Regions from separate parts of the Pseudoalteromonas obscura genome, predicted to be linked through region 3. Evidence: predicted binding sites of a transcription regulator. Region 3 holds the regulator's gene; each other region holds the start of a gene.

What was found. Region 3 encodes sigma-54, which starts transcription at its own class of promoters, with help from an activator protein. Its sites were predicted from a motif close to GTTGGCACGNNNNTNGNNT; they were not measured.
Region 1: the regulator sigma-54 is predicted to act here: its motif matches at 1,525-1,543, upstream of QNM18_RS25530 (flagellar basal body rod protein FlgF).
Region 2: the regulator sigma-54 is predicted to act here: its motif matches at 1,862-1,880, upstream of flgJ (flagellar assembly peptidoglycan hydrolase FlgJ).

What each region holds. Positions count from the first base shown of each region.
Region 1 is NZ_JASJUT010000018.1:2,914-6,386, reverse strand. Features, by position in the region: gene flgG (flagellar basal-body rod protein FlgG) at 1-705, opposite strand, end outside; gene QNM18_RS25530 (flagellar basal body rod protein FlgF) at 724-1,488, opposite strand; gene flgE (flagellar hook protein FlgE) at 1,599-2,948, opposite strand; gene QNM18_RS25520 (flagellar hook assembly protein FlgD) at 2,987-3,473, opposite strand, start outside.
Region 2 is NZ_JASJUT010000018.1:6,461-9,933, forward strand. Features, by position in the region: gene flgG (flagellar basal-body rod protein FlgG) at 1-10, shown strand, start outside; gene flgH (flagellar basal body L-ring protein FlgH) at 27-707, shown strand; gene QNM18_RS25545 (flagellar basal body P-ring protein FlgI) at 719-1,813, shown strand; gene flgJ (flagellar assembly peptidoglycan hydrolase FlgJ) at 1,920-2,909, shown strand; gene flgK (flagellar hook-associated protein FlgK) at 2,911-3,473, shown strand, end outside.
Region 3 is NZ_JASJUT010000011.1:94,466-97,938, forward strand. Features, by position in the region: gene rapZ (RNase adapter RapZ) at 1-634, opposite strand, end outside; gene ptsN (PTS IIA-like nitrogen regulatory protein PtsN) at 647-1,102, opposite strand; gene hpf (ribosome hibernation promoting factor) at 1,106-1,393, opposite strand; gene QNM18_RS20950 (RNA polymerase factor sigma-54) at 1,420-2,931, opposite strand; gene lptB (LPS export ABC transporter ATP-binding protein) at 2,973-3,473, opposite strand, start outside.

The DNA of each region.
Region 1 (3,473 bases), on a different contig from region 3:
GATTAGATTCACCAGCTCTTCGGTGACGTTTACATTAGAAGTTTCAAGTGCCCCTTGCACCATTGTGCCAAGACCTTCAACTCCCGGGTTACCTTGAACAGGTGCACCACTTACCGCAGTTTCGGTATATAAGTTTTGACCTATTGGTTCCAAACCTGATGGGTTAATGAAGTCACTGATCACAAGCTGACCGATAACTGTATTTTCTGCTTGTCCATTAATACTGACAGAAACTTCACCATCTTGAGAAATCGTTATCGAATTTGCGTTATCTGGTACCGTCATTTCTGGTTGCACAGGGAAACCAGCACCGGAAGTTACAACACGACCTGTTTCGTCTGTTGTAAACTGACCATTGCGCGAATAAGCAATTGTGCCGTCAGGCATTTGAATTTCAAAAAAGCCAGGGCCTTGTATCATCCAATCAAGAGAGTTTTCGGTACTTATCATATTACCTTGAGAAAAATTCTTTTGGTTGGCAACTACCTTTGAGCCAGCACCGAGCATTAAACCCGAAGGGAGTTCGGTATCTTGCGATGAACGTCCACCCGGCTGGTTAATATTTTGATAGAGTAAATCTTCAAATATTGCTCGGCTCTTTTTATAACCAACGGTACTGGCGTTGGCTAAGTTATTCGAAATAACTGAAATGTCAGTTTGCTGGGCGTCGAGCCCTGTTTTACTTATCCACAATGCAGGATTCATAATCTATACCTCACTCTCTTATACTATGCGCAGGAGCGAAGTGTGTCGCTCGTCGATTTCTTCTGCTGACTTCATTAATTTCATTTGCATTTCAAACTGCCTCTGGTGGTTAATCAAATCCACCATCTCATGAACTGGGTTGACGTTGGACATTTCTAAATAGCCGCTCATTACTTTTGCTGTGGGTGATATTTCACAAAAACCACAATGGCCATCTTCAAGCTGGTCTTCTTTTGGTCTAAATAGACCATCATTACCTTTCTCCAGCTTTGTGTTGTCTGCGGTAATAATTTTGAGTCTATCCACGGTTTCCAAAAAATTGGCAGGCGCCCCCTGAGGGCGCACCTGAATTGAGCCATCATCACTAAATACCACTTTATCTATTGGAAGGGGTAAGATGATTGGTCCGCCTTCGCCAATTAATTGACGACCATGACTAGTAACCAAAGAACCATCACTTGTAATGTTTAACGTGCCCACTTTTGTATAGGCTTCTTCACCACTCGCATCCATAACACTTATCCAAGATTTGTCATCAACCGCAATATCCAAATCTCGCCCAGTTTCTGCGACAGCACCACTTAGCATGTTTGTTCCTGGACGCTCTTGCATGGCGAATACACGTGTCGGCAAGCCTTCACCAAACGCTTGCATAGAGCGAGCTTGAGCAAAGTCTGCTTTAAAACCCGTGGTATTAGCATTTGCTAAGTTGTTCGCTTTTAGCGCTACACCGCGTAAGCTTTGTTTAGCTCCAGACATGGCGACATATAGCATTTTATCCATGAGAACGACCTAAAACTGTTCAATATATAGTGATAAAAGCAATATTAGTGCCAAGGTGAGTGTCAAAAAATAAAAAAGCCGCGAATGCGGCTTTTGAAGTGTGGTTGATGTTATCGGATTTGCAATATATTTTGTTGTAGTGTCGAGTTTACTTCCAGTGCCCTTGAGTTTGCTTGGAAGTTCCGCTGCGCACTTATCAAATCAACCAGCTCGTTGGTCAAGTTTACATTCGACTGTTCTAAGGCTGAAGAGTTGATGGACCCTAACGTACCTGAACCCGGTTCACCTGCGATGGGCTCACCTGATGTCAAACTTTTCTTCCACCCTGTATTACCAGCTTCAGTTAGACCTTGCGAGTTAGAAAAACGTACCATTGCTACTTGGCCTAGGAAGGTAGAGTCACCATTACTGTATGAAGCAACGATCTTACCATCCGCGCCGATATCAATACCCGCTAATCGACCAGTCGTCGCACCATCTTGATCAAGCGCCTTAACTTCGAATCGGCTCGCAAACTGAGTTGGGAGTTTTGAGCTGGTATTGGTTTCATCACGCCAGTTCATCTGAATATCTGACGGGAATGTCGCGCCATTAGTCAACAAGCCAGATAAGTTCGTACCGGTAAGTGTTAATGGGTTGAACGTAGTACCCGTATTTGGCACTGCTGGGTTACCTGTATCTTCTGGAAAACCTTGTGCGTTAAAACCAAATTCAGTGATAGGGGTACCAGGAGGCGTTGCGATAAGTGTACCAGTGGCATCAAACTGTTGTCCTCCAAGCGTTGCATATACTTGCCACTCATTTGCATTGGTTGTCGGGTCTTCCTTACGGAAAAAGAATTGCAATGTATGAGGTTCACCCAATGAGTCGTAAATAGTCGTCGACGTCGAGCTGTTATATGACGCGCTCACTGTAGGATCAAACGGTACAGACGGTGCCGTTGCACGTGAATCTAGGTTAAACGAAGAATAAACATTTGTGGTAGCACGAGGTGAACCTGATGCATCCGGAATTTGCAACGCAGAAGAGGTACTCAAACTCACCGAAGTCGTATCACCAGTACTTGGGTCTACAGGGAAGCCTTGTAAGAAGTTACCATTGGCATCAACAATAAAGTTATCTTTATTGAGCTTAAATGCACCGGCTCGTGTAAACGTATAGTCTTGGCCGCCTAATTCCTCACTTGTCGCAAAATAACCTTCACCTGTAATTGCGAGGTCAAGTGAGTTTTGGGTAAAGTTTAAAGAACCTTGGTGAAACTGTTGGGCAACCATTGTCGTTGAAACACCATCACCATTTTTAGTTTTACCTGCACTAAATACTGACGATGCGTAAACTGAAGCGAACTCTGCACGCGACTCTTTAAAGCCTGTCGTATTTACGTTTGCAATGTTGTTAGCTGTGGTATCCAAGTCTTTTTGGGCAGCAGCTAGTCCTGTTAAAGCAATATTAAAACTCATACTCTAATACCTCTACAATTAAGGTTAAAATCTTTTGATTACGCTATTTCTGCAACGTCAGTTAATCTAACTGCACCAGCTTTGGTGTTAATTACAATGCCCTGAGAGCCATTGACGTTAACACTATCAATATTTCTAAAAGTCGCTGTAGGCAAAGATTCAAACTTACCGTTTGTTTGCCCTTCAGCTTTAATCGTATATTCACCAGGAGGAACTGGATCGCCGCTTTGATTTAAACCATCCCACTCAAAACGTGTGGCGCCAACACTCTGTTCCCCTAGCTCTATTTTCCTAACGAGCTCATTTTTGTCGTTAACAATACTCAAAGTGAGCTTTTCAACGGGCTCTGCAACAATGATGGATCCCCGTGACTGCATGCCAGGGCCATGCTCAACAGTGTCAGACTCAAGCAGTGCCTTTTTACCAATTAACGCCGAAGCTTGAAGCGCTGAGTTTGACGTCATCGATGCGGCTAGTGATTCAAACTTGGTATTCAAGTTTGATATTCCCTCAGCCATGGTAAAG
Region 2 (3,473 bases), on a different contig from region 3:
ACAACTTTAATAAGGTAGGGCAGATCATGCGTAAATGTATATTGGTAGTTGCGCTAGGCTTAGGCCTAAGTGGTTGCATGTCAACAGAAAATAGTGATGTAGTAAGAGATGATCCTTACTACGCGCCTATGTATCCTGACATGGAGGCCGAGCCTGTAGTTTCAACAGGATCGCTGTTCAATTCATATTCGAATGATCTGTACTCGGATAAAAAAGCGGTGAGAGTGGGCGACATCATTACAGTGGTGCTCAGGGAGTCGACACAAGCTTCAAAAGCAGCAAACTCAAAGTTAGACAAAGATAGTGAGGTCAATGTCGATCCATTTCTTGGTCTTGGCAATCTTCCAGTTAATATTGGTGGTGACGCTATTCAACTAGATATGGGGGCTAACTCTTCCTATCAGGGCGATGCTCAAGCAAATCAATCAAACAGCTTATTTGGCAATATCTCAGTGAATGTAATGAGAGTCTTACCGAATGGTAATTTGGTGATCCGAGGTGAAAAATGGTTAACACTCAATACTGGAGAGGAGTTTATTCGCCTTGAAGGTTTAGTCAGACCGCAGGATGTTTCTGCTGAAAATGAAGTGGAATCCAACCGCATTGCAAATGCACGGATCCAATATTCGGGTAAAGGGCAAACACAAGAAGTTCAAAGTGCTGGTTGGTTGACCAAGTTCTTCATGAGCACCTTGATGCCATTTTAAGGAAGTCAATTATGCGTAATCTGCAAACTCTAGTAATACTCTTCACACTCTTCTTATCGGTTGAGGTAGCTGCTGAACGCATTAAAGATGTTAGTGTGGTCGAAGGGGTAAGAAGCAACCAGCTTATTGGCTACGGGTTAGTTGTGGGCCTGCCAGGAACAGGGGAGCAAAGCCGCTTTACCGAACAAAGCTTTAAAGCAATGTTGAATAGCTTTGGTATTACCTTACCTGGAAACTTAAAACCAAAGATCAAAAATGTAGCAGCGGTAGCGGTTCACGCAGACTTACCACCTTTTGTAAAGCCAGGTCAGAGCATTGACGTAACAGTATCTTCAATTGGCAGTGCAGGTAGTCTAAGAGGTGGTACGTTATTACAGACCTTCTTAAAAGGTGTTGATGGCAATGTATATGCGATTGCGCAGGGTAGCATGATTGTTGGTGGGTTAGGCGCTGAGGGGCTGGATGGGAGCCGAGTGGTGATCAATACACCCACAGTTGGTCGAATTCCAAATGGTGGTATGGTAGAACGTGCCGTCAAAAGCCCGTTCACTCAAGGGGACCACATCACATTCAATTTGAATCGTCCTGACTTTACAACGGCTAAGCGTTTAGCTGATACGATAAATGAACTAGTTGGACCAAACAGCGCCAGTGCGTTAGATGCAGCTTCAGTCAGAGTGATTGCGCCTCGAGATCCATCGCAACGTGTGGCTTACCTTTCTACTCTTGAAAACTTGGAATTTAAACCAGCAGATACATCAGCAAAAATCATTGTTAACTCAAGAACTGGCACAATTGTAATTGGTAAAGATGTGAAGTTACAGCCCGCTGCAATTACTCATGGTGGTTTAACGGTAACAATTGCAGAGCAGACCAATGTTTCGCAACCACAGCCTCTCACTGATGCAGATGCTGTTGTCACGCGTCAAAGCATTGTTGACGTAGACCAAGATGATTCAAGAGCATTTGTTTTTGACCCCGGCAGCAGCTTGGATGACTTAGTTCGTGCGATTAACGCTGTAGGTGCAGCTCCAGGTGATTTAATGGCGATACTTGAAGCGCTAAAAGAAGCTGGTGCAATACATGGTCAACTTGTTGTCATATGATGATTAATTAACAATCAATAAGTTAGCCTCATTTTAATGAGGCTTTTTTTTGGCTCAAAATTTGCATTGTTAGTAATATTCTTTTTTAGCGACGTGTTTTTGAACTATGAATACTGATCCAACACATAATCAAAGCTTTTTTGATTTAAACAACCTGAACTCATTGAGACAGGATGCGTTAAAAAGCGCGGGTGATGGTGATGCATCAAAACAAGCGCTAAAAAAAGCTGCACAGCAGTTTGAATCAATTTTTACTCAAATGCTGTTAACCAGTATGCGTAAAGCCAATGAGGCTTTCGAAGACAAAGATAGCCCTTTCAACTCTAGCAGTGTCAAATTCTATCGTGATATGCACGACCAACAAATGGCATTGGAATTATCGAATAAAGGTAGTTTAGGTCTCGCTGACTTGATTGTGCAGCAGCTGTCACCAGAAAAAAATGGCTATATGCCTTCATCGGTTGTGCGCACTGGCGCCGAGCTACAAAGTGATCGCATTGCTAACGGTCAGGCTCCGGTTAATCAGCCCGATAAAGATGTGGCAGAAGAAAAAAGCACAGTTAAAGGTGTGGCAGACACCCCAGCTGATCCTCAGGCTTTTGAAAGCCCAGAAGAGTTTGTCAAAACTCTATGGGGTTATGCTAAGTCTGCAGCAGAAAAAATAGGCTTAAACCCTGCTGTGATGGTGGCACAAGCGGCGCTGGAAACTGGTTGGGGGAAACATGTTATCTCCAAACAAGATGGAAATAGTAGTTTTAACTTATTCAATATTAAGGCGGATAGCCGCTGGACAGGAGACAGTGCCAGTAAAATGACACTCGAATTTGAACAGGGCTTACCTGTTAAAAAACAAGCAAACTTTCGCGCTTATGATTCGTTAAAAGAGAGTTTTAGCGACTACGTTGACTTTCTACAATCCAATCCTCGCTATGAAGAGGCGCTACAAAAAGCATCTAAACCCGGCGAGTACCTAGATGCACTGCAACAGGCTGGGTATGCGACTGATCCTAATTATGCGAATAAAATAAAAAATGTATTGGGTGGGTCACATTTTCAATCAGTAGTGTCCTCATTTGCACGTCAGGGAGTAAACTAAGATGTCTTTTAACTTAATGAATATTGGCACATCTGGCGTAAGAGCAAGTAGTGAACTACTGCAAACGACCAGTAAAAACATCGCCAATTTAAACACAGTTGGGTACATTCGAGAGCGTACTGAACATGCTACGTTAATTGGTAATCAAGTGGGTCGTGGTGAAACCGTCCGCTTACTAAATGAATTTGCGCAAAAGCAGTTGTACCGAGATGTATCTAGTCAGTCCTATTATGATCAGTTTGTGACTGAGTCTACGCGTGTTGATACACTATTTGGCGAAGACTCAAATAATTTAAACAGCAGCATTAACTCTCTGTTTAATAATTTACAAGAAGCGATGAACCTGCCGTCGTCTACGGTGACGCGTTCATTGTTTCTCACCGATGCACAAAATCTCATTGATCAAATGGACCGACTGTCTGGTATTGTTTTCGACCAAAATAATATCGTAAATGAGCAGCTGTCAATTTACTCACAAGAGGCCAATAACTTAATTCAAAAAATAAGTGATTTGAATGGTCAGGTAGGTGCGCTTAATGCGAACCCTGATAGTGATAATGCAAA
Region 3 (3,473 bases):
GGCTTGATAAATAATCAATTACGGGCTGATCTAAGCCTGTTAAGGGTTTTAATTCTGGTTCCCAATGCGGGTTTGGTAAAAAACGTGCGTCGAAGACGTAATCAGCCTCTTTAGGGATGCCGTGCTTAAAGCCGAATGATTCGAACGTGATAATAAGCTGCTTGTCTTTTTGCCCGAGGATTTTTTCACGTACACTCTCTGCTAACTGATGAACACTGAGATCTGTGGTATCTATGGTGACATCGGCACGGCGGATTAACACATCAAGTAAGTTGCGTTCTTGTTTTATGGCCAAGTCTAGTGGTAAGTCGTTTAATGACAGCGGGTGTAAGCGTCGAGTTTCTGAAAAGCGCTTTACCAGAGTTTGATCATCACAATCTAAATAAAAAACACGTGGATTCGCAAACCCAGGTAAATACTCTAAGATATCATGAAATTCTTGCTGCTCTTTAGGTAAGTTTCTTACATCAATGCTTACCGCAATTTTGTTGTAGCTGTCTGAGACACTGCGAACTAGAGCTGGCAGCAGGTTAACTGGAATATTATCAGCGCAGTAATAACCTAAGTCTTCTAAAACTCTTAACGCAACAGATTTACCTGAACCAGAGCGGCCACTGATAATTATGAGTTCCACGTTTAATTCCTATTATTTATCAAACTCAACAAGGACTTGATGAAGCTCGCTATCATTACTTGCTTGCCTAAGTCGTTTACAAAAAGCTTTGTTATTTAGTTTACCAGCGATACTAGCTAAGGTCTCTAAATGTTGTTTATTTTCACCATCTGGTACGATGAGTGCAACAAAAATGTCTACATTGCGATCGTCATAGGCATCAAAAGGAATGGCTTGTTGATTTACAAGTATGATGGCAACAATATTATTTAAACCTGGCAATCTACCATGTGGGATCGCTATCCCTTTACCTATCCCTGTACTGCCAAGCTTTTCGCGGCATAAAAGTGCCTCAAGAATCTCATGTTGATTGGCACTTGGAATTTTTTGCTGCGCCAACTCACTAATATATTGAAGTATTCTTTTCTTACTATTAAAAAGGACCGCAGCTTTGCTACAGTCCTCGGAAATGAGTGTGCTAAGTTTCATGATTTAGTGTCGAGTTAGCTTCTCTTTATGTTTAATCACTTGTCGGTCTAGCTTATCAATCAAACCATCAATTGCTGCATACATATCTTTATGTTCTGTAGAAGCGAACAATTCACCTCCGTTGACATGCAATGTGGCTTCTGCTTTTTGTATGAGTTTTTCGACATCTAAGATTACATGTACGTTGTTGATGTGATCAAAATGCCTTTCTAGCTTCGCAAACTTACTCGTTACGTAGTCTCTTAATGAATCGGTAATTTCTACATGGCGACCAGTTAAATTTAGTTGCATAAGCATTTTTCCTTCTTTTGTTACGCCTAAATCAAGCTCTTACGTTGATTAGACGGTGGAATAGCCAAAGACTCTCGGTATTTGGCAATAGTACGTCTTGCCACCTTAATACCTTGATCAGCTAATACATCTGCAATTTTGCTATCACTCAAAGGTTTAGCTGAGTTTTCAGCTGCAATTAGCTTTTTGATGAGTGCTCGGATTGCTGTGGAAGAGCATTCACCACCATTCTCGGTACTAACGTGGCTCGAGAAGAAGTATTTCAATTCGTAAATGCCACGAGGCGTGTGCATGTATTTTTGCGTTGTTACTCGAGATATTGTCGACTCGTGCATGTCAACCATTTCAGCAACATCATTGAGTACCATAGGTCTCATTGCCTCAGGGCCATGTTCAAAGAATGCCTGTTGTTGCTGCACAATGCAATTAGTAACTTTCAATAAAGTTTCATTTCTGCTTTCAAGGCTTTTAATAAACCACTTTGCTTCTTGTAAATGAGAGCGAATAAATTGACTGTCACTGCTTGATTTTACAGAGCGAGACATTGCAGCGTAATGATCGTTAACTCTTATTTTAGGCATAGAGTCAGGGTTTAGCTCTACAACCCAACGCCCCTTGACCTTTTTCACTGAGACATCAGGGATCACGTAATCGGCTTCTTCTTGCACTATACTTGCCGCGGGCTTAGGGTTTAAGCTGTGGATCAACGTCATCACTTCTTTTAGCTCACCTTCTTTGAGCTTTGTTTTCTTCATGATAGTACGATAATCACGATTCGCTAATAGATCGATATGTTCATCGATAACTAACTTGGTTTGTTCAAGCCAAGGGGTGTCTGCTGCAAATTGATTGAGTTGTACGATTAAGCATTCCTGAAGGCTTCGAGCGGCGATGCCTACTGGATCAAAGAGTTGGATGCGTTTTAATACAGCTTCAACTTCATCGAGTTCGACGGGATCTTGATCATTGTCTAGATTCAAGCTTTCTAAAATGTCTTCACACGATACGGTTAAAATGCCAGAATCATCGACCCCCTCTACAATTGACAGTGCGATCAGTCTATCCGTCGCGCTAAATGGCGTGAGCTCAAGCTGCCACATCAAATATTCTTGCAAGCTTTCTGTTGTTTGCCCTTGGTAAACACTTTCATCCTCAGGCATAGGTCCTGATGAACTAACCGGTGCCGCACTGATGTATTCATCCCAAGTAACATCCATCGCCATCTCATCGCTGAGTGTCTCTTTATTTAGAGCTGTGTCAGTGTCTTGCTCATAATCACTGAGCTGCGGCTCAGGGATCTCCTCAGAACTGGACTCCGCTTTTTCGCTTGTCTGTGATTGCTCTTGCGTTTTATCTAGACCGTTGTCAAAAGACTCTTGTTCGTTTTCTTCTACTTCCAATAAAGGATTGCTGTCCAGCGCTTCTTGAATTTCTTGCTGGAGGTCTAATGTGCTCAACTGCAGCAGGCGAATCGCCTGCTGCAGTTGTGGTGTCATTGTTAATTGCTGCCCCATGCGCAGCTGTAGCGATTGCCTCATGTATCTCTAACAATCCTTTCTGTTGTTACGCTTATTCTTAACTATAGCCTGAATTGTTCGCCTAAGTAGACATCTCGGACTGTTTGATCCGCTAAAACATGTTCAGGACTACCTGAAGCAATTAATTCACCATGGGAAACAATATAGGCTTTTTCACATACATCCAATGTTTCACGCACATTGTGATCTGTGATCAACACACCGATTCCACGGTTTTTTAAATGCTCAATAATTTTCTTTATATCTAACACTGAAATGGGATCAACGCCAGCAAAAGGCTCATCTAATAGAATAAATTTTGGATCTGCGGCTAAAGCGCGAGCAATTTCGACTCGACGACGCTCTCCACCGGAAAGCGCCATTCCTAAACTAGAGCGAATATGTTGAATATTAAATTCGTCCAATAATTCGTTTAATATCGTTTCACGCTGAGCTTTATTTAGGTCTTTACGAGTTTCCAAAATAGCCATTAAATTTTGATAAACCGTCAACTTTCTGAATATCGATGACTCTTGTGGTAAATAGCCTATCCCCATACGTGC